Regions from separate parts of the Paenibacillus mucilaginosus 3016 genome, predicted to be linked through region 2. Evidence: riboswitches for the same ligand, from Rfam matches in the RefSeq annotation. Region 2 holds a riboswitch; each other region holds the start of a gene.

Region 1 (7,128 bases), 300 kb from region 2:
CCCGACGGGAATGAATTCGCTCGCCATCCGATTGCCGAACGTGATTGTGCCCGTCTTATCGAGAATAATCGTATTGATATCCCCTGCTGCCTCTACCGCTTTTCCGGACATCGCAAGCACATTGAACTGTGTTACGCGGTCCATGCCGGCAATACCAATCGCCGACAGCAGACCGCCAATTGTCGTCGGAATCAAACAGACGAGAAGCGCGATCAGCATCGGTATTTCCAAATTGACGTTCAAGTAGTTCCCGAAGAATGGAAGCGTCACGACAACAATGAAAAAGATTAAGGTCAAGCTTGTCAAAACGGTACTAAGCGCAATTTCGTTGGGAGTTTTCTGCCTTTTGGCGCCTTCAACGAGCGCGATCATACGATCAAGGAACGATTCCCCCGGGTCGCTCGTAATCCGCACCTTAATCTGGTCGCTGACGACACGCGTACCTCCGGTGACCGAACTGAAATCGCCGCCGGCCTCCTTAATAACAGGAGCCGACTCGCCTGTAATCGCGGATTCATCAACCGATGCAAGTCCCTCGATCACTTCGCCGTCGCCGGGAATCATCTCTCCTTGCGTGACAATAACGACATCGCCTTTGCGAAGCTCCGACGATACTACCTGCTTGATGGAATGGTGTCCGACGATTTTATTCGCCTTGATATCCTGCTTCGTTTTCTTTAGCGTGTCAGCCTGCGCCTTTCCCCGACCTTCTGCCAATGCTTCAGCAAAGTTCGCAAACAATACGGTGAACAGCAAAATCAGTGACACGACCAGGTTGTAGCCTCTTGAAACGGTACCGCCGAATAAATCCGGCACGAAAATCAGCAGCATTGTAATTAGAAAACCGATCTCTACAATGAACATGATCGGGTTCCGAACCATGACACGCGGATCTAGTTTCAGAAATGACTCCTTGACCGCTTTCTGAATAATCGCGCTGCTCATCATCGATTTTTTCTCTCTCATGGCTAAGTTCCTCCGCTTTTACTTTCTATGCTTATGGCTTAAGCGTTAATTGTTCTGCAATCGGTCCGAGCACAAGGGCCGGGAAGAAGGTAAGCGCGCCTACAATTAGAACCGTCCCAAGGAATACGCCGGCGAATAATCCGTTGTCGGTACGGAATGTACCCGAGGTTTCCGGCACCGGCTTCTTGGCTGCCAACGAGCCTGCAACCGCCAGCATGGTCACGATCGAGAAGAAACGCCCCAGGTACATCACTATGCCTGTTGAGATATTCCAAAATGGCGTATTGTCGCCAAGTCCCTCGAAGCCGGAGCCGTTATTGGCCGCAGAGGAGGTAAATTCGTATAGAGCCTGTGTTAGCCCGTGAAATCCAGGATTAGAGATCGTCTCCGGATAGATGAAAAGTGCAAGCGCCGTCGGTGCTAATATTATGAACGGCTGGATCAGCAAAGTAACGGCAATCAGCTTCATCTCCCGACCCTCGATCTTCTTGCCGAGGAACTCCGGTGTCCGCCCCACCATTAAGCCCGATAAGAAAACACCAATAATCGTATACATGAGAACGTTGATAAAGCCAACTCCGGCACCTCCGAATACGGTATTAAGCATCATATTCGCGAGCGTGACAAGTCCGCCGATCGGTGTCATCGTGTCATGCATCGTATTCACGGCGCCTGTCTCCGAAGCGGTCGTCACAACCGAATAGAAAGACGATTGAATCACGCCAAATCGCGTTTCTTTCCCTTCCATGCTGCCTTGATCATGCTGAATTCCGCTGGCATTCAAGACGGGGTTGCCGGCCGTCTCAGCCACCAGCGATATCCCCAGCATCATAATGAAGAGCATCGCCATGGATACGAATAGTACACGCCCTTGTTTTGCATTACCGACCATTTTGCCATACGTAAAAGGAATTGCCGTGCCAAAAAGCAGCATCAGAACGATTTGCAGCAGATTGCTGATCGCATCCGGGTTTTCGAACGGATGGGCGGAATTTGCGCCGAAGAAGCCGCCGCCATTATTGCCAAGCTCCTTAATGGAGAGGAACGATCCCACCGGACCGCGTGCAATCTCCTGCACTTCACCGCCGATCGTATGAGCCGTAACGGTAGGTTCAAGTGTTTGCGGTACACCAAGCGCAATAAAGATCAGTGCCGCGACAAAAGCTACAGGGAGCAAAATTCGTGTAATCGAACGAATCAAATCGACAAAGAAATTGCCTATCGGCTTACCCGCAAGCGCCCTAATGATGGCAATCGCTGCCGCTAGTCCCGTAGCAGGAGCCGTAAACATCATGAATACGATAGCAATCATTTGAGATAGATAGGAAAGGCCGCTTTCTCCGCTGTAATGCTGCAAATTCGTATTGGTCATGAAGCTGATCGCCGTGTTGAATGCCAGCGTGGGCTCCATATTCGCAATTCCGGATGGATTGAGCGGCAGAAACTTCTGAAAACGAAAAATCAAATAAACCAGAATGATCATGACCAGATTGCTAAAGACGACAGCGAGCGCATATTGCTTCCAGGTCTGATTGTCGCGGCAGATCCCGCTAATGGTATAGATCGGCTTCTCGATCCAGCCGAACCATTTGTCCCATTTGGACTTCTCATAATCAAAAACCTGTGCCATATAAAGACCGACTGGCCGCGCCAGCACCAAGACAAGCAGCAGCGTAACCACGATGGACAAAGTAGCGTACATAACGACCCAAACCCCTTCCTATCTTCCCGCAGTTAGAATTTTTCTGGATTTAACAACACATATGTCAGATAGACAAAGACGGCGACAACTACTACACCAAGCGCCCACATCATGAACGGCCAGCTCCTTCATCGGAAACTTTGCCAGCCCAAGCAGCCAATCCCGCCATTAGTAAAGCCAGAACAATAAAAGATACCACCATCACAATATCCAACATGGTAACCTAACCTCCTATTTCGAACTTATATCGAGTAAAAACGACACATCAGCATTTCGGCTATGAATGACGTATGTGGCTCCCAGTTCCTTATACATCCTTCGAATCATCCCACTGCTTGATACCACATAGATGGGACCTTGGGTCCAAGATGTGACAGCCTGCAGATAGCGGCAGGTTAGCGGCAGAGACTCTTCAAAGATAATCACCTTGCCAATAGGAATATCCGGTACCAACCAGGCTGACCTATCGACGGTATCGACTAGAACGGTAGGTTCGATCCCGAGCTCCTCCAGCTCCAGCATTTCCTGCTTGCTGTTTGTTAGCACGGCGTACGGCATGTTCATCGAATGGAGCACGCTCATAAATGCCCTTCCTCTCTTGTTCGTGGTGGCCACCAAGATGTAAGACCCGTCCGTTTTTAAACTCATTGCACCTTCTCCTCCACCGTAAGAGCAACAAAAAAGAAGCCGCGGAAGATTGACTCTTCTCGCTGCTTCTGCGCTCGCAGCCAAATAAACGCGCGCATTACGAAAAAATGTTGCTCCCTAGATTCGCTTACGAGGTTAGCTGTCGGATTCGGGCGTGAGAGTCGCCTTACCCAAGTTACCTTGGGATTCACCCCATAGTCCGGCTTACGGTCCGGTCCCAGTGGTTCCCCCGCTTCCACGTGTCGTGAAATTCAGCGGTTCATATTTTGTTTTTCTGCTTCCGCATAAGCAATGATAATACGGTTCGGCATAAAAATAGTGTTAAGATGTCGCGGGGACGCGTAAAAAAAGTATAAAAAAATATCGGCCCGCATTCGTTTCCATAATCGGCGAATGCGGGTTATCGTTCATCTTCCGAGGCTTATCGTCCCTTTTGCACGATTGAGCGAGACAGCATAGGCTGCAATCGCGAAACACTGGCTTCTATCGCTCGAAATCAGGGATGACAAGCTAATTTTCGATATTTCATCGTTATATCGCATTTCGCGAATTTTACAGTACATGCCATCATCGCGTATCATGTTGCTCAGTTCGAATGGTAAGGTATACGCTGAAATGCCGTAATCGCTGAATTCCCGGATCCGGGAAACGGGGGAACCTAGAGTTGGCTGACAACTGCCTTGGGGTGAATCATGATTTCTTTCATGAAGGGCTACTCTCAGTCCGAATCCGACAGCTAACCTCGTAAGCGTTCAGAGAGACCTATCTTCTATGCGCTTATAGGACGAGACGTCCATGAACGATAAGCCCTACTGAAGCGGATCTCCTTCTTAAGTACGGCTTCTATGCTGTGCCCTGCTCAATCGGACCATTACGATCCGAAAGGAAGGGAAATCATCATGAACAACGGTAACTCGATTCAACCTCCATATCGAGAGGAGAGGCAGCGGTTAAGAAAGGAATTGCGGAATACTCTGTTTTATCGCCTGGGTATCGCCGTTATCCTTCTGGTTGAGGTGACGCAGAGATGACGATGACAATTGGCTTAATAAACGACGCTCTCGTTATTAGCGAAGAAGACAAGCGTTTGGAAGATGCACGTATTACGGGGATCCAGCTTTTCGAGCTTGATTATGAGTCCTGTTTCCATGCGAGGAAGGGAAGGCTGACGAATTGCCGCTACGGGGTGCTGCTCATCAGCTGCGGCTCCTACTCCGGATGGGGTGAATGTATCATGTCTTCCGACGACAAGGCGTTCGATATAATCAGATGGGCCTCTTTCCTCCATCAGTTGAAGCGAACAACCATTCGCAAAGCTCTCGAAATCACGGCTTTGCATCGGATCATATGGGGCGACAACCGAACGGATCTGGTTCAAACCGCTCTTCTGGATCTCGTCGCGCGTAGGCAAAACGTATCCATAGCGTCACATATTATGCTGCGCGCAAGACCGGAACCTGTCAGGGACGCCTGGGCAAATCGTTATGGCAAAAGGAATAGCGTCCGGCATATTCACCCTGGCGACAGAGGCACAGTGACGGAAATGATCACTTACGCGAACCATCTCTGGTTACAAGGTTATTCGCTCGAAATTCACAAGGACTACCTGATCGGACCTGCTTGCTCCGCCTTGAAGCTGCTATCCGATGCGATTGAGGCGCAATGGCGGGAGAACGAAGATGCTTGGGAACCTGCATCCTTGTGTAATCTTATTTCAGACCCGGTCGGGACGGGCTTCGATATGCATACGGATGAGTTGTTTCGGAGGGCCATGGCATATTATGAAGTCTTGATATAAAGAAAGACAGAAGTTTTGCACCAAAAAAGCCTCTCGAGAAGAGGAGTAACTAGCCTACTGGTGGGGGGATTCTTTGTCATCATGTGGCCAGTGATGGAGGTTGGGATCCGTTCCCCAGCAGTCACGGAACAATTGCAGCCTGTATGCAGATGGCCAGAAGCGCGCATATCGGACATTTTATTTTGACTTCTTGGCTATCTCCGCTCTTGTTCAATGTATAGTTTGTCTATTCTGCGGATCGCTGGCAGCCTCTATAATCGTTGGCCTCCCGGATTACCGTCCCCTGCTGGTGCCTGTTGGGCGGTAATGGCCGGATTCGGGTATTGGGTAGTTAAGGACCATCTCCGGGCGATGTTCTTGCTTACCCAATACTGGCCCATTATCTCTTTATCCATTGCTGTAGCTCCAGTATCAGGTCATCTGACAAAAAAACTTGTCTCAAATACCGTCGTTTTGAAATGAAAGGCACAAAAAATTAGCTCCATTTCGAATAATTTTGGATAAGGGAAAAGCCACGGTAAGCCCGCGGCTACTTTGTATGTACTAGCTGTCACCCTTATAAAAGGTGTCATGTAACCGGTATCCTCTTAGTAATGCATCATGGTCAAAGGTAACTTTGGACTAATCCATGAAGTACCTAGTTTGGGATCGGACCGGTTGCGCCCAGTTGTTCGGCGCATCTCGTTCATACGGATTGATGACTAACATAACTTGGGGGATTGTAGGGGACCACTCGATGTACTCCTCTTTCGCGAGCACCGTTAGTACTTTGTATATGCCCTCTTTACTGCGACCGGTCTTGATCATCAGCTCATCAATCAAAGGACAGCGGTGTCGGCCACTCCAATAATTCGCTATGATCCGTAAAACTTTACGCTCAATACCCTGCAGCATCCGTAAATCACCTCTGTTCGCATTATATGCGAACAGTTTAGTTTTTATCAAGCTGGAATAACATTTTATACACATTCCAGATTGATTCCCATAATTCCCTCATTTATGCCTTCTAGTATTATGAAAGCCGAAGAATCTTCATCAAGAATGTCGATGCTGATTTCTCTAAAATGCCCGACACTCATTTCCTCACCTCCTCCTAAATCGTAATACACGTTTATCAGTCTGCCAGGCTGGAGAGCATTGCGTTCCACTTTTCTCATAAAGTCCACCTCCATAAACTATATCGGCAGGTGGGCTTATTTCCCATAGCTTTCTTCTCAGGTAAGCCATCTCCTGAGCACATATTTTCTGGACTCTTTCTTCTTGGGAGCAGCCATAATAGGTTGTCTGGACTTTACGCGTTCCAAATATATCCCCGTCAAGGTCTGGGTTACCAGGAACACTGGGAACGAATAAGGGACCTTGTACCCTTTCTGAAACGTAATAATCTCCAGAAAGGTGAACGCCCACTGCGCCGCCACCCCAACGACGGACCAGGCCAACACATAAGGAATGAACGTTTTTTTGTTGATCCGCAGGATTTCATAGAAATAGAAGAAAAAATATCCGAAGGGCGCAAACAGAAAGTAATACAAAAAATCAAAGGCTTCAAAATGGTTCGAATCGTTCACCATATAGAAATCAATGAGTCCTCCGCCGATCGTAAAATCAAAGATAACCCCAATGGTGAATCCCCATAGCAAGCTCAGCGTTCGGACCTGAGACGTTAATTTCCTGGGCAGAAAAAACATGAGCACATACACGGCGGTGTTGAGCACCAATATCGAGATTTCGTTGAGACTGAAGTTCACCCAGAGAGTCATACGCGTTCCGCCTCGCTTTGGCCCAAATGGTGGAAGTACTTTAAGAAGACATAAGCGATGACGTGCAGCAGAGCAAAATAAACCACGTCATAGATCAGATTCCAATGCACCGCATGCGTGATCCCGACAAAACGTCCGACAAGTACAAGGACCACATGAAGCAGGACGGAAAGGCCGGCCGTCAGCAGTGCTTTGGTAATGGTAGCCGCCCGCTTCACCAAATTGATAGCGATGACCACCATCACAGGGATGGT
Region 2 (7,128 bases):
GAGGCCGCCCGAGAGCACTTCCCCCGGCGCGCCGGAGCCGATCCCGGAGACCAGCGCCGTGCCGGCGGCACAGACGGCGACCGATACGGCCGAGGAGACCTTCAGCCGTTCGCGGAAGAGCAGGCTGCCGAGCAGCAGCACGAAGACCGGGGCCAGGTAATACACTGAGACGGCAACGGTGACCGGCATCGCTTCGAACGCACGGAAAAGGAAGACCCAGTTGCCCACTAAGCACAACCCGCTCAGCAGCACGAGAAGCACCTCGCGGACCGGCCAGGCCTCTCGCCGGAATTGGCCGGAGAGCAGCCAGCCCGTCCCAAGGATCGGCACGGCGCAGATGCAGCGCACGAAGACGAGCTCGAAGGACTGCAGGCCTGTCCGGCCGGCGGCGAACCCGACCGACCCGAAGATCGCCATCGCGGCGATCATGCGGTAGAGCGCTCCCTTGGAGGAAGCGAGGGAGGCTGGAGAGGGATGCGAATCAGCGGATGAGTTGGTTTGATGGGGCATGGCGTGTACTCCTTACTTTCCACTAGCGTACAGGATTCCGCAGAAATTCTCAAATTTTGGATAGAAAGGCCGCGGCGCAGGAGCCAGTGGTTCGCGGGGGGGGGGGATGAGTTACCCGCCAGCGGCCGCATTGGCTTGAAAGCTTCTCGCCGGCAGCTAACCAGCCTGCCATGCCCGCCAGCCTTCAGACAGCAAGCAAGCCAGGATGGAGGAATCTCGGCTTGAACACCGTCATTTTTTGAGATGATACGGAACTGTGGTGACAATGACATTGCGGCGGTACAGCAGGTGGGCGCGGATCAGAAGGCTGGACTGGTTGTGCAGGATGTTATGCCAGCCCTTCTTCGGAATGAACTGGGGGATCACTACCGTCACTTGATAGTTCGATTCCCCGGCCTTGCGCTGCACGGTATCGATGAATTTGGTCAGCGGTTGAATAATGCTTCGGTAAGGGGAGTGCAGAGTGACCAGCCGGACATCAGGCTGCCATGCCTTCCATTTTTCCTGAAACTCCGCTTCATTCTCCCTGTCGAAAGGGATGTGCACTGCAATGATCTGGTGGGGAGCCAGCGATTTGACATAGTTCAACGAATTCTCCACCACATGGGTGATGCCCGCCACCGGAAGAATCATGACATTCCCCTCAATGGTCAGCGCAGGCTCACAGGTGGTCAGCCGGAGCTGGTCTCCCACCGCTTCGTAATGCTTCCGGATGCGGTGGAACAGGAGGATGATCAGGGGGAGGAACACGAGAACCGTCCACACCTGTGTGAATTTCGTCAAAAAGAACATGATCGTGACGAGCAGACTGATCAGGGCTCCGGCTGAATTGATCGTCAGTTTGAGAGCCCAGCCTTCCGGCTTCTCCCGCTTCCACTTCATCATCATGCCCGTCTGCGACAGGGTGAATGGAATGAAAACACCGACAGCGTAGAGCGGGATCAGGTGCTCGGTCTGTCCCTTGAACACAATAATGAGAAGAATGGACAGCACGCCAAGGATGATGATGCCGTTGGAATAGCCGAGCCGGTCTCCCCGCACGGTGAACATCCGGGGGATGAACTTATCCTGGGCCAGATTGACGGCCAGCAGCGGAAAGGCGGAGTAGCCGGTATTCGCAGCCAGGATGAGAATCAGGGCGGTCGTTCCCTGGATAAAGTAATACATGAAATTCCTTCCGAAGGTCGCCTCTGCGATCTCCGACACCACGGTCACTTCCGGACGGGGGGTAATCCCATAGTAGTAAGCCAGGAAGACGATGCCCGAGAACAGCAGCCCCAGCAGGAGGCCCATGGCGGTCAAGGTTTTGGCCGCATTCTTCGGGGCCGGATCCTCGAAATTCGGGATCGCATTCGAGATGGCTTCCACCCCGGTCAGGGCGGAGCTGCCTGAGGCGAAGGCCCGAAGGAGGAGGAACAGCCCGACGCCGGCCACCGGGGTACCCAGCGGCGCATGCACTCCGGACGGACCGCTGCCGGAGATGATGTTATACAGCCCCGCGCCAATCAGGATGAATAAGGCGAGCACGAACAGGTACACCGGATAGGCCAGGACCGACGCGGACTCCGTCACCCCTCTGAGGTTCAGGAGCGTGATGAAAATGACGAACGCCACGGCAATCAGAACGGTGTGGTCATGCAGCGCCGGGAAGGCGGACGTTATCGCATCCGTGCCGGCGGAGACGCTGACCGCCACCGTCAGGATATAGTCGACCAGAAGGGAGCCTCCGGCGATCAATCCGGGATAGATACCGAGATTTTGCTTTGACACGACATAGGCCCCTCCGCCGTGCGGATAAGCGAAGATAATCTGCCTGTAGGAGAGAATCAGCGCGGTCAGGAGGATCAGCACGCCCACGGCAATGGGAATGGAATACCAGAAGGCCACGGCACCCACGGTCATCAGGACGAGCAGGATTTGTTCGGGCCCGTAAGCGACGGACGAGAGGGCGTCTGAGGAAAGAATGGCCAAGGCCTTCAGTTTGTTCAGTTTTTGTTCCCCGAGTTCGTTGGACTTTAACGGCCGTCCTATAAGGAATCGCTTGATGGATGCAAACATCCGACACTCACCCGCCATAGATAAAATAGTTTAGTTGTATATTACCCAACCGATGTGCTAATGACGTTTGTCCGCTCTTTGTTCCCTGATTCCTTTTTTGATGCACGAAAAAAGCCGCAGGGTCCCCCTGCAGCTGTGATCCGAGCGCGCAGTCTCACCTTCTCTAAATACGCTTACGAGGTTAGCTGACGGATTCGGGCGTTAGAGTCGCCCTACAGCGGCGCCTGTTGCAGGCTGTGCTGATTCACCCCATGACGAAGCGGCTTCGTCCCAATGGTTCCCCCGTTTTCCTTGAACGGAAATTCAGCGAAATATGAATTTCATTACTGGAACGATCATAATCCTGCAGCCGTACTTTGTAAAACGTCAGATCCACCTTAATATCCCCGGATTAGGACTTTTTCCTTTATGTTACCGCGATCATAGCGATGAAGCTTAGTCCTGTTCGGTTTTGCGTCCAAATGAAAAGCGGCAGAGCCGGTTTGGGCTCTGCCGCTTCCTGATTCGGGGCAGCCTGTGGGGCAGGTTCAAGGCACAGGGGAGTCCCGGCCTAGCTCTGCCCTTCGGTATTACCAAGTGATCGTGTACGTGCTTGCGGCCGATGGAACGGTCAGCGTGTTGTTCGAGCCCGGCTCCCAGGTAACGGCGCCTGCGGAATTCTTGACGATCGCTTTGAACTCATAGTTCCGTCCGGACCCGATATAGGCTGTGCCTCTCCAGTCCGCTGTGGTGCTGTTGTAAGTAAGCTTCAGCGGGTAAACGCCGGTTGTCCAGTTGCCCATCTCCCAGCGGGAGCCGGTTACGTAGACGGTGTCACCGGAAGCTGTGGGAGCCCCCTTCACGACGAAGGTAACGGCAGTCGGAGTCATCGCCAGGGCATCGCGGAAGGAGCTCATCAAGGAGGTAGCCGTTCCGCTCGCATTCACGAGGCTCGACATCCGAAGCAGCGTGAAGCCGGAGAAGTTGTAGTTGAAGAGCATCTCGGCCACGTTCTGGTACTGGCCGGCGTCACCGATGGCCAGCGCGTTCTCGCCGTTGAGGCGGATGCCCTTCTGGTTGGCGAGGTTCGACACCTGGATCACGAGAGACTTCGGTGCGGAGTAATAAGGCGCCGTATTCGCCTGGGCGTCGGTCATCTCCAGGCACGTGAACGTCAGGTCGAGATTGGCGCTCTTGAATGCGTCCAGCAGCGTGCTGTAATTGTAATAGCCTGCGCCGTATTCGGCGGAATGCGGCATGGTCGGGTTGTTCATCTGCCAGTGCACGCCCGAGATTTTCGCGCCGACCGGCACGCCAAACACGGAGTCGAAGCGGCTGTGCGCCTTGGCGCCGATCGCCTTCACATGCTTCTCCAGGACACCCTGGTACCAGGTGAGGAAATCCTTGCCGTAGTTGGACTTATAGCCATTCGTGAAGAAATTGTCGCCGTCGCTCGGCGGGCTCACGTCGGAGAACGAAGCGAGGGAGGTTCCCCACGCCGTATTCAGGGCGCCTACTGTGCCGTACTTGGTCTGCATGGCGGTACGGAAGTCGGCCTTGGCGGAGTCCGTGTAAGCCTGCAGCTTGCCGCGGCTCGGGTAGGACCAGCCGTCCGCCGTATTGTAGGACGGGAAGCGGAGCTCGCCTGCCGGTCCGCCGGACAGATAGATTTTGGCGATGATGTCCTTGTAGCCGCTGAAGTTGGAAGCGAAGGAAGCATAGAGCTCGTCATACTGGGCGGCCGTGCCGCTCCACCATGGAGAGAGCGTTTCCTTGTTGTAGAAACCGGTTTCGCTGCGGATAGTCAGCTGATCCTGCGCTCCTTTGCTCCACAGCCAGTTCGGGAGCTTGATATCGCAGTCGTCGCCTACGTTGCCGCCGCATTGGTGTGTGGAGAGGATCGGCACCCATTTGAGCCCGGCCGCGCGGACCGTATCGGCGTAAGTTTTGTAGTAGGACCAGTCGAACACGTTATCCCCGGCACCTTCCACATCACCCCACCATACGTCGGTCGTGACAGCGTATACATTATTGTTCTTCAGGGTGATGAGCTGGTTGCGGAACGCATTCCAGTCCGTAATCTTGGTGAGCGGCGCCATGACATAGGCCTTATAATCGCTGGAGATACTGGATGCTTCGGCGGAAGGAATCGGAGCGAGCAGTCCGGCCCCTACGACAAGGGACAGCAGGGCGGCGGAGCTTTTGCGGAGCAGTACGGATGTAGAAACGGTGGTAATTGCCAAATGATATTCCTCCTGACAGCTTGGGTTTATGCTGCGCTATTCGCTATTTTGGTAGCGCTTGCATAACTTTATTATAATTGAAAGGGCTTCCCATTGAGAGTGGAAAAATCGGAGTGAAAAGGTGGAATATATTGACCGGCATGGCCCTTCTCTCATAATCGGCTGCCCGTTGCGGCAGAATATCCCGTAGATCTCATACCGATTCCGGGCGCAGACTCGAGCGCCTGGCGAGAGAGGGTGGATGGAGCTTGATGGAAGCGGTGTTGTCCCTGCTGGCAGGGATGGTTGTGGGCGTGCTGTTCACGTTCATCCGTCTGCCGCTGCCCGCACCGGTGACGATTGCCGGTGTGCTGGGCGTGGCCGGTGTTTATCTGGGAGGCAAGCTTGTCTCTTTGTTTATTCGCTCGTAGAGAGCTCGTAATATCGTTTTTGCGCTCCGTTATGCTTCGCATAAAGGTCGCTTTCAAAAACGATATACGTCGCTGGGTAAGAGAAAAATGAGCAAGACCAGGATTCCGGCAAGTTCGGAAAGCCTGGTCTCTTTGTGTTACAGAGATTTGGTGAAGACACACCCTGTGTCCTGCCAGGAGGAAGAAGCTCGGTGCACGGAGGGTCTCCAAAGGAGATGGGTATGGGGTGGAAGATAGGAGCGTCCGCCTTTTAAGGCATGGGATTCCCGCTAAGAAATCATTCAATACACATGACTTTAACAGCGGCTGGAACCTTATCTCCATCCCTTTATAGCGCCCTGTGAATTGGATGGATAAAGCCCAAGCCTCCGGGACATCCTCACTAATATGTTAATTTATATAACATGAACATCCATTAATAAAAGGCATAGTGCACAATTTTACCCGTCCAATTTAGAGATTATGCTAATTTTGTGTCATGTTAATTGACGTAATATGGCCTGGAACTATAGTTTAGATCTAGAAACGATAAAGCAGATCCGGGGAGGAAGCGTATGAACAGGCGTCGGAGATCAGGGGTAATCGGGTTGGTTTTGACGATGGTGATGGCATGGGCGCTGGCCGGATGTTCCGGCGGAGGTGCCTCCACGGGAGCAGGCGGCACGGCGGATCCGAAGAGTACGGAGCCCGCGCCGACAACGGATACAGGCAGCAAGACGCCGCGGGTCGCCTTCGTCTACATCGGGCCTCCGGGCGACGGCGGCTGGACGTTCCAGCACGATGAGGGCCGCAAGCAGATGGAGAAGGAGCTCGGCATCAAGGCGGATACCGTCGAGAATGTGCCGGAGAGCGCGGACGCGGAGCGGGTCATCACTGAGCTGGCGCAGAATCATGACATTGTGTTCACGACCAGCTTCGGCTATATGGACTACACGCTTAATGTGGCGAAGAAGTTCCCGAACGTGAAGTTCGAGCATACGGCCGGCTACAAGACCCATGCGAACATGAGCACCTACTTCGGCAAAAATTTCGAAGCCAGCTACCTGAGCGGCATCGCGGCAGGCAAGATGACGAAAAAGAACCTGATCGGCTATGTCGGCGCATTCCCTATTCCGGAAGTCATCTATAATATCAACGCCTTCACGCTGGGCATCCAGAGTGTGAACCCGGACGCCAAGGTGCAGGTGGTCTGGACGAACACCTGGTATGACCCGACGACGGAGCGGCAGGCCGCGGTGTCCCTGCTTGACAAGGGGGCTGACGTGCTGCTCGCGTACCAGGATTCCCCGGCCACGCTGCAGGCGGCTGCGGAGCGCGGTGCCATGGCGGGCGGCAATGACTCGGATATGTCCCGTTTTGCACCGAAGGCTTACCTGACCAATCCGATCTGGAACTGGGGCCCGTACTATACGAAGACCGTGAAGTCCGTCATGGACGGCACCTGGAAGAGCCAGCAGTACATGGGCTCGATGGCGGACGGCATGGTCGGTCTGGCGCCGCTTGGCGAGAGCGTTCCTGACGATGTCAAGAAGCTGGTCGAGGATGCCAAGGCGAAGATTCTCTCGGGTGAGCTGAAGGTCTACCAAGGTCCGATCAAGGATGCGGGCGGCACGGTAAAAGTGGAGGCCGGTAAAGAGCTGCCGCTCTCCGATATTCTTCAGATGAACTGGTTCGTGCAGGGAGTGGAGGGCACGATTCCGAAATAACGGCGCTGCCGGCACGGCAAGAAGGTCACCGCGTCTGTCTGCCGGCAAGACTCGCAAGGCGGCATGGCAGCACTCCCTGGCAGGTTAGGGGGTGCTGTCCTCTGTTCAGGGCGTGGGTGGCAAGAAGAAAGGGGAATGAGGTATGGGGAGCAGCGTGTTTTCGGTCGAGATGAAAGGCATCGTCAAGCAGTTCGGTTCCGTCACGGCCAACGATCATGTGGA
Region 3 (7,128 bases), 2.3 Mb from region 2:
CTCGTAAGCCATCCCCCGGTTGACCCCCGTCAGCTCACCCAGCATCAGTCTGCCGAACGGAAGAGCCGCTGTGGCCCCGTCCACCCGGGGATAAGACTGCGGAGTGAACGGTCTCTGCTTCGGCAGCAGCTCCAGCGTCAGAGCCATCCCCCCGGTCAGCACAGACAGGACCGCCAGCGGAAGGAGGAGCCGCCGAAGCCGACGGGGGTTCCCTGCCGCCGCTTGGTGAAGCCAGGTCCCCAGGACCGCCGACACTCCCGGAAGCAGCGACAAGACGAGCGCCGCTACCTTCATCGGGGTCCCCTGATCGACATAGAACCGGGAAGCCTCGTACAAGGGCGTCGCCCAATAAGTGAACAGCGTGAACGGCAGCCAGCTCATATCCGTGAACTCCGCCACGGAACCGGTGCGCCCCGTGAACGTAAGTGTCCAGATCACCGTGCCGAGCAGCGTGACGGGCAGCACGGCCAGTACCTGCCGACCCGCCATCACCCCGTCCTGCCTGCCTGACGCATAGCCGTACAGGCCAAACAGGCATGCGATCGCCAGGGAATAGAGCAGCATCAGGAGCCCGACGCCGGCATCGCCTCTTTTCAAGGAACGGTACAGAAATTCGGGCTCCGAGCCGGTCAGAAAACCCGCAATCAAGATGCCCAGCAGGTACATGACACCGAACAGGAAGCCCCACTGCAGGACAAACCCGATCCCCCGATGGTCCTTCCGGTCAGGCTTTAGATTCACTTCACTTTCGATGTGCTTCTCCCCCTTTACCACCAGCCTCATCGTTCTATGTGTAGTGACGGATTTTCCAATAAATAGGTTGCAGTTTGAACCTCCGCCCTGCCTTCACCGCCTTGTGATAACGTTTCCAAAAAGGCTTGCATCAGCACAAAAAGGCAGACCCGAAGGCCTGCCTTTCTGCTGTCCTAGTATATGGTGTATATACTAGGGACTAGTATACCTTGTTAGAAGGAGTGACACAAGACCGTCACATAATCGACAAAATTAGGATAAAGCTTCCTTCAGAGTCGCATCCGACCGCTCCCACATGCCCGGATCCCACGCGGCGAGGAAGTCGCGAAGCTTGGCTTTCTCGGCCTCTCCGAGGTTATCGACCATGACCCGGCGCTTCAGCGCATAGTCCATCCGGTTGACGTGATCGGCGAGAATTTTCCATCCCTTGCGCGCTTCCGGATCTACGGTCATGGCACACGAGGTCACGCCGGCGTAATATTTGCCGTCTTCCTTGAAATCCACCGCCACCCACACGATCCAGCAGGGACGCCCGTTCGGCACCTCATCCGCGTTCACCGTGAACTTGATGCCCTTCTCGATCTTGCTCTTGGCATGAAGCGTGCCGTCGTCCAGATACACCTCGTCCCCGTCGATAATCACGCCCGACAGCTGGCTGAGGTCAATGGAGCCCTGTCCATACCCGCGGTGCTTTGTTTCTTTCTGCGAGATGATATTTAATGTAGGGAGCTTCTTTTCTTTTTCCTGTCCGCTTCCGTTGTTCTCCATGAGGCACCCACCTTCCACATTCGTCTTATTCCTTCATCATAATGCAAAAGCCCGTTTTTCACAATTTTGAACCCCTGAGAAATAATCCCCTGTCCACCCACATATACATGCTGTAGATGCTTGTCAACGGGGTGAATATGAGATGAAAAACCGACTACATGCCTCCATCACATCATGGGGCGCCGTTCTGATCGCAGCCTGCGGCGCCGTGCTGCTTACCCATACCCTGCTGCTCGCAGACGAAACCGCGGGGGACAAGCGCAATACCGCGTGGGCGGTGGCAGCGGACAGCGGCACCGGCCTGCCCATGCTCCGGCCCGCGGCCTCACACAGCGTCACGGCCGCTCCCGCTTCGCCGGCGGCGCGTGGGCCGGCAGACGGCTCGTCCACGGGCCTGGCGCTGTCGGCCGGAAGCGGCGAAGCCCGTCCCGCCGCCGCCCGCGCCGCCCCGGCCGGCGAGGCCCCGCCCGCTCCGGCGGCCCCTCCGGCAACACCCGCGCCGCCGAGCCTGCCGGCGAAGCCCGCGGAGAAGCCCGCACCGAAGCCGCTGTCCGGCCGGATCGTGGAATATCACCTAACCGCAGAGTACGACGCCACAGGCAAGATGATCACCGGCACCTCGTCGATAACCTGGACCAACCCCGGCAGCCTGCCGGTGTCCGAGCTGTATTTTCACCTGTATCCGAACGCCTTCGAATCGAAGAAATCCACCTTCATGCGGGAATCCGGGGGCAAGCTGCGCAGCGACGTATCCAAGGAAGGCAGCTTCGGCAGCATGACCGTCTCCTCGATCAAGTTGATGGGCGGCTCGGAGGCCGAACTCAGCGGCGCTTCCGAATATGTCCAGCCTGATGACGGGAACAAGGACGACCGCACCCTGCTGCGGGTGCCGCTGCCGAAGCCCGTGGAACCGGGAGCCAAAATCACGCTGCAGACCGACTTCACGGTGAAGCTGCCGCAGGTCTTCGCCCGGATGGGCTATGCCGGCGACTTCGTCATGGCGGGCCAGTGGTTCCCGAAGATCGCCGTCTACGAGCCGCAAGGCACCCGCGGGCGCACCGATGAGGGATGGAACCTGCACCAATACCACGGCAATTCCGAGTTTTATGCCGACTTCGGCATTTTCGACGTGAAGCTGAAGCTGCCTGCGGACTATAAAGTGGCCGCCACGGGCTTCCCGACGAAGCCCCCCGTCGACGACGGCGCAACCAAGATTCATACCTTCTATGCGGATGACGTGCACGACTTTGCCTGGTCGGCCTCCCCGCATTTTGTGTATTACGAGGAGCCGTATGCCACGCCCCATCTGCCGGGCGTACGCATCAAGCTGTACCTCGACCCGAAGCACGAGCATCTCAAGGCCCGCTACATGACCGCCGCCAAAAAAGCGCTCGCCCGCTACTCCGAATGGTACGGAACGTACCCGTACTCCACCCTCTCTGTGGTCGTGCCCCCGGAGGACGGAAACGGGGCGGGAGGCATGGAATACCCCACCCTGATCACCGCCTGGGGAGCCGGCGAGGAGAACCCGAGCCTGGAGCTCGAACGGGTCGTCGTGCACGAGATCGGCCATCAGTTCTTCTACGGGATGGTGGCGAGCAACGAATTCGAGGAAGCCTGGCTTGACGAGGGCTTCACTTCCTATATCGAAGACCGGCTGATGGAGGCCGAATACGGCGTGCGTCCGAATCTCCTCGTGGAATCGAGCTATATCACCAGCCCCGAGGCCCTGAAGAAAAACGCCTGGAGCTACGACGGGCACAGCCACTACGCGGAGAATGTCTACACCCGAGCAAAGCTGGTGCTGAAGGCGATGGAGCGGCAGACCGGTCCGGAGACCATGAACAAGATCATGCGCACGTACTTCCAGCGCTGGAAATTCAAGCACCCGACCACGGCCGACTTCCAGCTCGCCGCGGAGGACGTCACGAAGACGAGCTGGCAGAGCTTCTTCGACCAGTACGTCTACGGGGACTCCATGGTCGATTATGCGGTAGGCTCCATCTCCACCCGGAAGCTGACGGAGAACGGCCAAACCTACTATGAGAACAGCGTCGTGCTCCGCCGACAGGGCGGCTCGGTCCAGGGCGTTCCGGTCCGCTTCCACTTCACGGACGGCACCCGGCTCGACAAGACCTGGGAAGGCGGCGACAGCGAGGTGCTCATCAAGCTGAACCATACGTCTCCCCTCGCCTGGGTGTCCATCGATCCGCAGTATACGATCGTGCTGGAGAACAAACGGATCAACTCGTTCATGAAAACCGAGGTCGACCCGCAGCTGTCCGTCCGCTGGAACCTCAGCGTGCTGAAGATTCTGGAGATACTCTCCGGCTGGATCGCATGGTAAAGGAGGATGACCGAAGATGAATGCCTTACGTAACCGGATCTCCCACGGCTGGTCGATCGCCTGGAAGCAGCCTTTTGCCGTCATCGCCCTCTTCGTCTACCATCTGGCCTGGGGCGTGCTGCTCTACAAGCTGATCCAGTCGGTCGTGCTGCCTCTCCTGCACCGTTATCCCGGGGAGGTGCTTCCCCGGGAGGCCGTTCAGCTGTTCTGGATCGAAGGACAGTTCCAGCTGATGAAGACCGACCTCCTCCAGCCCTACCTCTGGTGGGCGCTGGGACTGCTCGCCCTGCGGGCGGTGCTGCATCCCGTGCTGAACGCCGGGGTGCTCTACTCGCTGCATAACCGGGATCTCAATGCGGGCTACCGGTTCGTGGAGGGGGTGCGCCGGCTCAGCGTCCCGTTCTTCTCGCTCTACGTCCTGCAGCTGCTGATGACCCTCGCGCCCTTGTACTGGCTGCTTCCCTATGCGGCCGGCCAATATATCAAGCACTCCTCTTATCTGTCTTACGGCAAGGCGCTGCTGCTACCTCTCGGCATCTTCATCCTGTGGGTCTTTCTCCTGCAGCTGCTGTTTCTCTTCCTGCAGATTGCGAAGACGGCCGGACGGTCGTCCCTGTACGCCCTGATCTTCGTCGCCCGGCATCTGCCCGCCATCCTTGCCGCCGGAGCGGCCGTCGCCGTGGTGTCCCTGCTGGTCTCGGCTGCGGTCATGGCCTCCAGCTACCTCTGGGCCGGCTTCCTCGCTCTGCTCGGCTATCAGGCGTACCGGCTGCTTCAGATGTTCTTCAAGGTATGGGCGATCGGTACCCAGTATGCCCTGTGGATCGAAAAAGCGTAACGCCGGGGCGTTTGCCTCCACCTGTCCTTGGTTTTATCCGGTATCAAGCGCCGTTTTCCATGCGTGGCTGCGTGGAGGGCGGCGTTTTTGCGTTTTTGCTTTTTCGACAGCTCGTTTGTAAATATGCCGTAAACCCTGGACCGCCCCCTTTTCCGGAAAAATATGTATGCGCTTGCAATCCTTATTCTGTACATAAACAAAAGGTTTCACTTTAAACGCCGACTTTGTGACAACTTTGTGACACAAGCAGGAGAAACTCGAACTTACTCGAATATAGTTACTCGGTAATAAAAAATGAATATTTTGCCGAATTTCTGTCTCAGAAAACGGGGGATCCATTTTGGGTGAATTGATCTCGCTTCAGAGTGATCATAGGGAACCTTCAACCGAACCCTTCAGCTAACCTCGTAGGCACTTGGAAGGGGAAACTTCTTTGAAAAAGCAGCTTGTAGGACTCACACTCGCATTATCTTTGTTTTGCGGTATTTCCGTCGGCAGCGCTTACGCGGAAACCCCATTAAGCGCAGCGGTCAACGATGGCTTGGGCGCGCCGTACAAATGGTCCGGCACCACCAAGAGCGGCTTCGACTGCTCCGGTTACACTTCCTGGGTATTCGCGAAGTTCGGCGTCGACCTGCCGCATACCTCCAAAGGCCAGGCAGCTATGGGCACTTGGGTGGACAAGGACAATCTTCGTGCCGGCGATCTCGTGTTCTTCAACACAGACGGCAAAGGCATCTCCCACGTTGGCGTGTATGTTGGTGAAGGCAAGTTCTACCACTCCGCCACGAATCAAGGCGTAACAATCACGAAACTTAGTGAAGGCTATTACGCCAAAAGGTATGTTACCGCCCGTCGCGTGCTTTCCGACGCTGCTTACGAGCAGCTCATGACCGACAAGTAACATCTGCGGCGTAACCCATCCTTACTTCTTCTTTTAAAGAAAGCCTTCTGGGCCTCCCCCGTTCGCGGGCCGGACAAGCCCTGGGGGCTTTCTGTCGTTATACGGCAGGATTCGGGTAAGTACCGTATATCTATTATTGGCGAAAGGAGCCGCCGACCACTCTATGATCCTCTTCCTGCACCGCAAAGACCTGCGGACTGCGGATCTGCCCGCGTTCGATTATATCCGTGCCTGCGGCCGGCCGAGCCTGCACGTGCTTGTGGTTGACCCGTTCCTGCTGCGCAGGGACCGCCACCGGGAACACAGCGGCCGCAGCTTCCTCGCCCAGGCGGCCCGGCTGCAGCAGCGGTATGCCGCCGAAGGGCAGCGGCTGCATCTGCTCTGCGGCGATCCGGCCGCGGTGACCGGTGCGCTGCTCGAAGCCCATGCGGTCCGCGAGCTCGTGTTCCACGAGGACTACACCCCCTACGCGGTGACGCGGGACCGCAGCCTGCGGGAGACCGCAGCCGCCCGCGGCGTGCGCGTCACCGCGTTCGACGAGCAGGCGCTTGCGGACCTGCGCGACTTCCAGCGCCATGCCGGCCGCAGCGAGCCGTACAAGGTGTTCACGCCTTACTACCGCCGGTGGCGCGATTACCTGCGGCAGCATTTCCGGCCGGCGTCCACCGTAAGCGCAGGGGCGCTGCAGACCCTGCCGCTGGCGGAGGGCTTTGCGGAGCGCTTCCCGCTGCCACCGGAGCTGGAGGAGGCGCTGGCCTCCTGCCGGTTAGAGCCGGAAGGCAGCGGCCCGGAGACGGCGCTGGAGGACTTTCTCTCCGGGCGGCTGGCGGGCTATGCGGAAGGGCGTGACCGGTATGCCCGAGAGGAGACCAGCCGCCTGTCGCGGCACCTGAACACCGGGGCCCTCTCGATCCGGCGTGTCTATGAGCGGCTGCTTGACGTCAGCGCCGATGCGGAGCCCTGGCTGCGCCAGCTCGCCTGGCGCGACTTTTATCTCTACCAGTCGCGGCTCGATCCCCTGTTCTACCGCTATGAGAAGGTATACGATCTCTCCGGCATGCCCTCGGACGGCTTCCAGGCATGGGCGGAGGCCCGGACGGGGATTCCCATCGTGGATGCGGCCATGACGGAGCTGAACACGACGGGCTGGATGCCGAACCGGCTGCGGATGATCACAGCCATGTTCCTGACGAAGAACCTCCTCTGCCCGTTCCCTTACGGGGAGCGCTACTTCCGTTACAAGCTGGCCGATTACGACAATGCGCTGAACCGCGGGGGCTGGCTGTGGAGCGCCTCGCTCGGCTTCGATGCCGCTCCCTACTTCCGCGTCATGAACCCCGTGACGCAGTCGCAGACCCATGACCCGTCCGGGGCGTATATCCGCCGCTGGCTCCCGGAGCTCTCCGGGCTGTCCGACAAGGAGATTCACCTGCCCCGGCCGCACGCGGTCGTGGAGTTGAAAGCGTCGCGGGCAAGGGCGATCGAGGTGTACAAGGAGATTCTGGCCTCATCCGCCGG
Region 4 (7,128 bases), 2.6 Mb from region 2:
CAGCGTCTCGAATGCCTCTTCGACTTCATCCAACGAGCGGATGACCCACTGGCCCTTGCCGTCGTAACCGCCGGTCGCCGGTCTTGAGCACGCAGGGCGTGCCGAAGCGCTCCACGGCCTCCCGAAGCTCCGCGGCGCTGGCCACTTCCGCATACGGCGCTACTTTGACGCCCGCGGCCTCTATGGCGCGCTTCTCGCGCAGCCGGTGCTGCGTCGTGTAGAGCAGCTCGCTGCCCTGCGGCACGTAAGACTCCCGCATGAGCAGCTCCGTTACACCGGCATCGACGTTCTCGAACTCGTACGTGATGACGTCGGCTTCTTCCGCAAGGGTTCTTGCGGCCGCCGCGTCGTCATATGCCGCTACGATCTGGCGGTCCGCCACCTGGCCGCAGGGCGCATCCGGCGTAGGGTCCAGCGTGACGAACCGGTAGCCCATCGCCTTGCCGGCCAGTGCCAGCATGCGTCCGAGCTGGCCGCCTCCGAGGACGCCGATCACGGACCCGGGCGGGGTCACTTTGAGCGGGTCATACGGCCGGTTCTTGTTCGCTTCGTTCATGGTCATTCCAGCACGCTGCTTTCCATGACAGACTTAGCGATGCGTTCGCGGCGCTCCGCCACCCGCTGCTGGATTCCGCCGTCGAAGGCGCCGAGAATCTGCGCCGCGAGCAGGCCCGCATTGGTCGCGCCAGCTTGTCCGATCGCCACCGTCGCTACAGGAATGCCGCCCGGCATCTGTACGATCGACAGCAGCGAGTCCAGCCCGTTCAGGGTCGACGTCTTCACAGGCACGCCGATGACCGGCAGAACCGTCTTCGAGGCGACCATACCCGGCAGATGTGCCGCGCCGCCTGCTCCTGCGATGATGACCTTCAGTCCGCGTTCAGCCGCCGTTTCGGCGTATTCGAACATCAGATCCGGCGTCCGGTGGGCCGATACCACCTTCTTCTCGTATGCAACTCCCAGCTCATCGAGCACGTCGCACGCTTTCTTCATCGTTTCCCAGTCCGACTGGCTTCCCATGATGACTCCAACAAGAACCGACATTCAGGTACCCTCCATATGCTTGCTTTTCAATCCGTAACGAACCCAAGTCCAATAAAAAACAAAACGTCCTTCCAGATAGATGCTGCACATGCTCAAATACAAGCTGTTCAGTCTATGAGTAAGGACGACAAGAAGACTCCTAAGCGCAAGTTAAGGCCAGACACCGCCCCGGTGCCGACCTTCTTCATCAAACGCTTACTCGTAGTCCAAAAATTTAAGGTTTTCGGGTAGAAACTATTCGGGCCATATTCCCGACATTATACGAGATTATTCGAATGTTAAACGTGTTTTTTTCCAAGCTATTGATCTCTTTCAGTTTATCGGCTTTCACAAAGGATGTCAACTCCAAAAGGCGAACTATTTTTGTTTTGGATGTGATAATAGTTCGTATTTGCTGTGATCGGTTTTGCACTTTTTCCTGTTATTGGCTCTGTGTGATTTTCAATTGCCGGAGCGTCCGCAGGCCTTCCTCGGCCTCTTCCGCAGACAAGCCGCCTGCCCGCAGCGGCGTGTCCTCCAGGAGGACCCACCGTTCGTACATTCGGATCCCTTCTTCTACGGCGGCTCTCCACTCCAGTTCGCGCTCTCCGCCTTGCAGCACCTCCAGCCGGTAAAACAAGGCGTCTTCCGCCCAGGCATAGCTCCCCTGCTCCTCGTAATAACCGACAATCCTCGACAAGATCCCCTCATTCAGCCCCGCACGTCCGGTGATATCCAGCGCCTCTTGAATCCGTCTGTTGAATTCTTCTCTCAGTTCGCCGCGGGCATCGTATTCCCGCCCGATCAGCAGCAGCTCAAGAGATTTCCTTGCTGTCCTTTGGGCAGCCGCTTCCTCCCCGCCCTCCCGCTGCAGCTCCGATTGAGCCTTCATCAAATCCCCGAGTGCAAGCACCTTGGCCGAATCCAGCTCCCCGTCCTTGGACAGCAGTGCAATCAGATCCTTCACCGAGAGTGCCCCGATCAGCTTGGAGCCGAGCCCCAGCATTTCCTTCATCGCCTGCTGCAGCAGCTCTATCGCCTCCTGCATCCGTTTGTTCCGGGCCAGATGCATCACGCGGCCAACTATCACCCCTGCCTGCTCAATCATCCGCAGAATATAATCTCTTTGATACATGCTTTCCCCTCTTTCACCCGCTGCCTTTCCAGACCTTACTCTGCTCTCGTTCCGCGGGTTCCTCCGGATCATTTCATCCATTGTAACCCACATGCCTGCTGAGGTTAACCCCCCGTGTCAATTAAAGGAAGGGACTGGATGATTTTATCCATTGCCCCCCGGTTTTATCGTATGGTACGCTCTTAAGAGCCGAATCGCGCATGTATTTTAGATGTACGTACGGGGGACGCATCACATGGGGTGAATGCAACGGCTGTCTGCCGCTGGCACTACTGCAGCGAAGCAGGCACCATGCTAGGGAACCAACCTTCTTCCCGAACCCGACAACTAACCTCGGAGGCTATGATCGACAACTGACGGCGGATGCCAGTATTCGCCGGACAGGTGCAACGATATGGAGGGATCCTGTTGAATAGTCGCATCACGTCCATGCTGAAGGCATGTCTATTGACGCTGCCTGCAGCCGCAATTCTTGTATTTGCAAGTCCTGCACAGGCCGAGACGGTCCGACTCGCCGAGGATATCAAAGTGCAGGTTAACAGCAGCCTCGTGCATTTTCCGGACGCCCAGCCGTTCCTTGACGAGAACCACAAGCTTCAGGTTCCGGCCAGAGTCATGGCGGACAAGCTGGGTTATCAGCTTCAATGGGAGCATGCCGGCGCTCAGATGAAGGTTACCCTGAGCAGCTCCACAACCACCGTTGTTTTCACTACCGGCGACCCGAACATCACCGTTAACGGCCAGCCTTCCGTGCAAGAAGCAGCCGCCAAGCTGGTGGATGGGCGGGCCTACGTTCCCTTCCGGATGCTTGCAGACTCCTTCAGCATCCAGACCCAGTGGGACAACCTGAACCGAATCGCTATTCTTGGGGTGGATGGACAATACCATGCTCCGGCCTGGTACCGCCCTACGAAGATCGCTCCTCTGTACACGAAGACGATCGAAGCCAGAGCTTCTGCCTATACAGCAGCAGCGGCGGAAAACGGTACGTTCGCGGCCAGAGATTACATGGGTAATCCTCTGAAGCTGGGGACGATCGCCGTTGACCCTGCAGTCATTCCTCTGGGGTCCAAGGTATTTATTGAAGGCTACACGCACGACGGCCTTCCGGTCGGAGGCATGTATGCCGTAGCAACGGATATCGGTGGATCCGTGAAGGGGAACAAGATTGATATTTTTATGCCGCAAGGACGCCATGCTGCACTGCAGTTCGGTATTCAGAACGTGAAGGTTCATGTGCTTGGTTCTTAATCGGGCGCTCCCAAAAAAGCAGGTCTCTCTATCTAAGCTGCCCAGGCAATAGGCCGGGTGCAGAGATGGGAGGCCTGCTTTTTATTGGCCTCTCTTCAGGCGCATAGGAGCCCTGTGCCGGTCGAACCCTAAGCATGATCATGTTACACGGAGGTGACCGACATGAATCAAGGTGTCCGCAGGCTTCTGCTGTGTGTCCTGACAACGTTTTGTTTGACCGGTGCAGCCGCTCCAGCTCCGCGGCCCAGCGAGGTGGTCTGGAACGTGGAGACCGACCAAAAGCTCATTGCCTTGACGTTCGATGACGGCCCCAACCCTGTCTATACGCCCCAGATTCTCGATCTGCTGCATGAGTATGGGGCCAAGGGGACATTCTTCGTCATCGGCAAGCGGGTACAGCTGTATCCCGCCATTGCCATTCGTGAAGTGAATGAAGGGCATGAGATCGCCAACCATACGTTTGACCATCACTTCCTCAAACACTATCCTGCCGAACGGCTCATTACCGAAATCCGCCAGACGCAGGAAGTGATCTTTGATATTACGGAGCAAATGCCCCATGTGTTTCGCCCACCCGGCGGTTATTATAATGACGCCCTTCTCCAATCCATGAAGGAAGACAAGCTCACGGTAGTGATGTGGTCCTGGTATCAGGATACGAAGGATTGGATGAAGCCCGGTGTGGATAAAATTGTCGCCCAAGTGCTGAACAATGTACACAATGGAGACATTATTTTGTTTCACGACCTTCAAGGGGACTGCAGCCAAACGGTCGAAGCGCTTCGCCGGATCCTGCCGGAGCTCAAGCAGCGCGGCTATGAATTTGTTACCGTATCGGATTTGATCTCACGGACCCGCAAATAAAAGCAGTTCTTATCGTTTTTTCTCTCCCATACACAGCGAGGATCCTTGTTCATAAGACAGGGGTCCTTTTGCTGTTTACTTCTTACCCCGTTATCCGAAGTATACGCATCAGATTCAGCCCCTCTCACACGGCTTCCATACTAAATAAGGCTTGGAAAGCCGGGGCTTCCAAAGCCTTATTGAACAGTACTTTTCGTTAAATGGATTTCCCGTTCTTCTTAAAATCCTTCTCATGATCCCGATTATCTACAATCCCGGGACCTTGTCCGGGAGCTTCAATCACCATCACTTCATCGCTGGTTCTCGTTTTGTGCAGCCCCGTTGCTCCCGCCATATGCGTGCCCAGCTCGGCCAATTCTTCATTGTTTTCGTTATGCTGTACACCACTCATGCTGTTACGCCTCCTCATGTGTAGAATCATACGAACCGGTCCCTCGGTTGAGAGCTTATTGATCCACGCCTTTTATGAATTTGTCCTGGATCTTCGGCTTCGCTTGGCAGAAGACAAGCCGGAGAGCCCCACCAAGCCGATCAGGCCAAGCCATCCCCAATCGGCTCCATCCTCCCGGTCCGCCGATACGGCCAACGGGCGATAGCCGGCCATCCCGTCAGGGGTGGACATGATCTGCTGCTTGTTGATCAAAAAGCCAGGTGTACTTCCTGACAGGCCAAGTCCTGCATCACTGCCGAATTGCGCACCGTTGGTGCTTTGTCTTACTGTTCCTATAGGGTTGGCCTGATCCATTCCATTCTGTGCCGCGCCGTTCTCCGCTCGCACCCACCCCGGCAGCATGCCATACAGGGCCAGTAGGGCAACAATCGATATGGTTGTCCAGGTTTTGCTCATTTCTTTGTCCTCCCTGTTGTAGTTCACCATCTCCCCCTAGTTTTTTCTAACTCGCCGTATAAAATACAAGGAGGACAAAAGAAGCTCCGGCATTAAGAAGATCAAAGCAAAAAGAGCCCTCTTGGACTCGTGGTCCAAAAGGGCTCTTCATTGGCTTGGCGACGTTCTACTCTCCCAGGACCCTGCGGTCCAAGTACCATCGACGCTGGAAGGCTTAACGTTCGTGTTCGGGATGGGTACGCGTGGTTCCCTTCCGCCATCATCACCAAACGGTTGTTCAAGGCTTGTACCTTGAAAACTGGAAACGAAACAACCATTCGGGTATATTGTTTTGCGTTCCGTTGTGCTTCGCACAAAGGTCACTACCAAAACAATATATCCTCATTCGCTAGCGAAGATCTAAAGCTTAACTATTGCCGCCGCTTCCTTTCAGAAGCTTGTGGATAAGCCCTCGACCGATTAGTATTCGTCAGCTCCACACGTTGCCGCGCTTCCACCCCGAACCTATCAACCTCGTCGTCTACAAGGGGTCTTACATACTGGGAAATCTCATCTTGAGGGGGGCTTCACGCTTAGATGCTTTCAGCGCTTATCCCGTCCGTACTTGGCTATCCAGCCGTGCTCCTGGCGGAACAACTGGTACACCAGCGGTACGTCCATCCCGGTCCTCTCGTACTAAGGACAGCTCCTCTCAAATTTCCTGCGCCCGCGACAGATAGGGACCGAACTGTCTCACGACGTTCTGAACCCAGCTCGCGTACCGCTTTAATGGGCGAACAGCCCAACCCTTGGGACCTACTTCAGCCCCAGGATGCGATGAGCCGACATCGAGGTGCCAAACCTCCCCGTCGATGTGGACTCTTGGGGGAGATAAGCCTGTTATCCCCAGGGTAGCTTTTATCCGTTGAGCGATGGCCCTTCCATTCGGTACCACCGGATCACTAAGCCCGACTTTCGTCCCTGCTCGACCTGTTTGTCTCGCAGTCAAGCTCCCTTATGCCTTTGCACTCTTCGAATGATTTCCAACCATTCTGAGGGAACCTTGGGGCGCCTCCGTTACGCTTTAGGAGGCGACCGCCCCAGTCAAACTGCCCACCTGACACTGTCCCCGTACCGGATCACGGTACCAGGTTAGAACTCCGATACGATCAGGGTGGTATCCCAACGGCGCCTCCACCCAAGCTGGCGCTCAGGCTTCTCAGGCTCCCACCTATCCTGTACAGATCGTACCAAAGTCCAATATCAAGCTGCAGTAAAGCTCCATGGGGTCTTTCCGTCTTGTCGCGGGTAACCTGCATCTTCACAGGTATTAAAATTTCACCGGATCTCTCGTCGAGACAGCGCCCAAGTCGTTACGCCATTCGTGCGGGTCAGAATTTACCTGACAAGGAATTTCGCTACCTTAGGACCGTTATAGTTACGGCCGCCGTTTACTGGGGCTTCGGTTCACAGCTTCGGATTGCTCCTAACCGCTCCCCTTAACCTTCCAGCACCGGGCAGGCGTCAGCCCGTATACTTCGCCTTGCGGCTTCGCACAGACCTGTGTTTTTGCTAAACAGTCGCTTGGGCCTTTTCACTGCGGCCCCCTCGGGCTATTCACCCTACCGAGGCACCCCTTCTCCCGAAGTTACGGGGTCATTTTGCCGAGTTCCTTAACGAGAGTTCTTCCGCGCGCCTTAGCATGCTCTGCTCGCCTACCTGTGTCGGTTTGCGGTACGGGCACCTTCTCCCTGGCTAGAGGCTTTTCTTGGCAGCCTGAACTCATGACCTTCGGTACTTAAATTTCCCTCCCCATCACAGCTTAGCCTTATCGATGTGCGGATTTGCCTGCACATCAGCCTTACTGCTTGGACGAGCATCCATCAGCTCGCGTCACTATCCTTCTGCGTCACCCCATTGCTCATAACGGTTCACGGTGGTACAGGAATTTCAACCTGTTGTCCTTCGACTACGCCTTTCGGCCTCGCCTTAGGTCCCGACTTACCCTGAGCGGACGAGCCTTCCTCAG

The links. A riboswitch is a leader RNA that binds a small molecule or an ion and turns the genes downstream of it on or off. The one in region 2 is predicted to bind cyclic di-AMP.
Region 1: it holds a riboswitch for cyclic di-AMP, as region 2 does, so the genes downstream of both, PM3016_RS07690 (hypothetical protein) here and PM3016_RS08955 (APC family permease) in region 2, are expected to answer to the same signal.
Region 3: it holds a riboswitch for cyclic di-AMP, as region 2 does, so the genes downstream of both, PM3016_RS35295 (C40 family peptidase) here and PM3016_RS08955 (APC family permease) in region 2, are expected to answer to the same signal.
Region 4: it holds a riboswitch for cyclic di-AMP, as region 2 does, so the genes downstream of both, PM3016_RS33705 (stalk domain-containing protein) here and PM3016_RS08955 (APC family permease) in region 2, are expected to answer to the same signal.

What each region holds. Positions count from the first base shown of each region.
Region 1 is NC_016935.1:1,685,268-1,692,395, reverse strand. It holds gene kdpB (potassium-transporting ATPase subunit KdpB) at 1-966, opposite strand, end outside; gene kdpA (potassium-transporting ATPase subunit KdpA) at 998-2,668, opposite strand; gene kdpF (K(+)-transporting ATPase subunit F) at 2,701-2,778, opposite strand; gene PM3016_RS38035 (hypothetical protein) at 2,778-2,885, opposite strand; gene PM3016_RS07690 (hypothetical protein) at 2,900-3,316, opposite strand; cyclic di-AMP (ydaO/yuaA leader) riboswitch at 3,425-3,583, opposite strand; cyclic di-AMP (ydaO/yuaA leader) riboswitch at 3,932-4,081, shown strand; gene PM3016_RS07685 (enolase-like domain-containing protein) at 4,344-5,114, shown strand; gene PM3016_RS07675 (hypothetical protein) at 6,074-6,271, opposite strand; gene PM3016_RS07670 (hypothetical protein) at 6,329-6,874, opposite strand; gene PM3016_RS07665 (hypothetical protein) at 6,871-7,128, opposite strand, start outside.
Region 2 is NC_016935.1:1,989,242-1,996,369, forward strand. It holds gene PM3016_RS08950 (DMT family transporter) at 1-429, opposite strand, end outside; gene PM3016_RS08955 (APC family permease) at 742-2,568, opposite strand; cyclic di-AMP (ydaO/yuaA leader) riboswitch at 2,723-2,887, opposite strand; gene PM3016_RS08960 (family 14 glycosylhydrolase) at 3,138-4,790, opposite strand; gene PM3016_RS08965 (XapX domain-containing protein) at 5,042-5,200, shown strand; gene PM3016_RS08970 (BMP family ABC transporter substrate-binding protein) at 5,755-6,906, shown strand; gene PM3016_RS08975 (ABC transporter ATP-binding protein) at 7,049-7,128, shown strand, end outside.
Region 3 is NC_016935.1:8,421,944-8,429,071, forward strand. It holds gene PM3016_RS35275 (PstS family phosphate ABC transporter substrate-binding protein) at 1-783, opposite strand, end outside; gene PM3016_RS35280 (YwhD family protein) at 1,006-1,521, opposite strand; gene PM3016_RS35285 (M1 family metallopeptidase) at 1,664-3,868, shown strand; gene PM3016_RS35290 (hypothetical protein) at 3,885-4,706, shown strand; cyclic di-AMP (ydaO/yuaA leader) riboswitch at 5,001-5,135, shown strand; gene PM3016_RS35295 (C40 family peptidase) at 5,140-5,610, shown strand; gene PM3016_RS35300 (cryptochrome/photolyase family protein) at 5,774-7,128, shown strand, end outside.
Region 4 is NC_016935.1:8,095,705-8,102,832, forward strand. It holds partial or broken gene purK (5-(carboxyamino)imidazole ribonucleotide synthase) at 1-562, opposite strand, end outside; gene purE (5-(carboxyamino)imidazole ribonucleotide mutase) at 559-1,044, opposite strand; purine riboswitch at 1,227-1,329, opposite strand; gene PM3016_RS33700 (DUF6483 family protein) at 1,466-2,158, opposite strand; cyclic di-AMP (ydaO/yuaA leader) riboswitch at 2,336-2,515, shown strand; gene PM3016_RS33705 (stalk domain-containing protein) at 2,567-3,409, shown strand; gene PM3016_RS33710 (polysaccharide deacetylase family protein) at 3,572-4,273, shown strand; gene PM3016_RS33715 (hypothetical protein) at 4,470-4,664, opposite strand; gene PM3016_RS33720 (WGxxGxxG family protein) at 4,737-5,120, opposite strand; rRNA gene rrf (5S ribosomal RNA) at 5,274-5,390, opposite strand; rRNA gene PM3016_RS33730 (23S ribosomal RNA) at 5,560-7,128, opposite strand, start outside.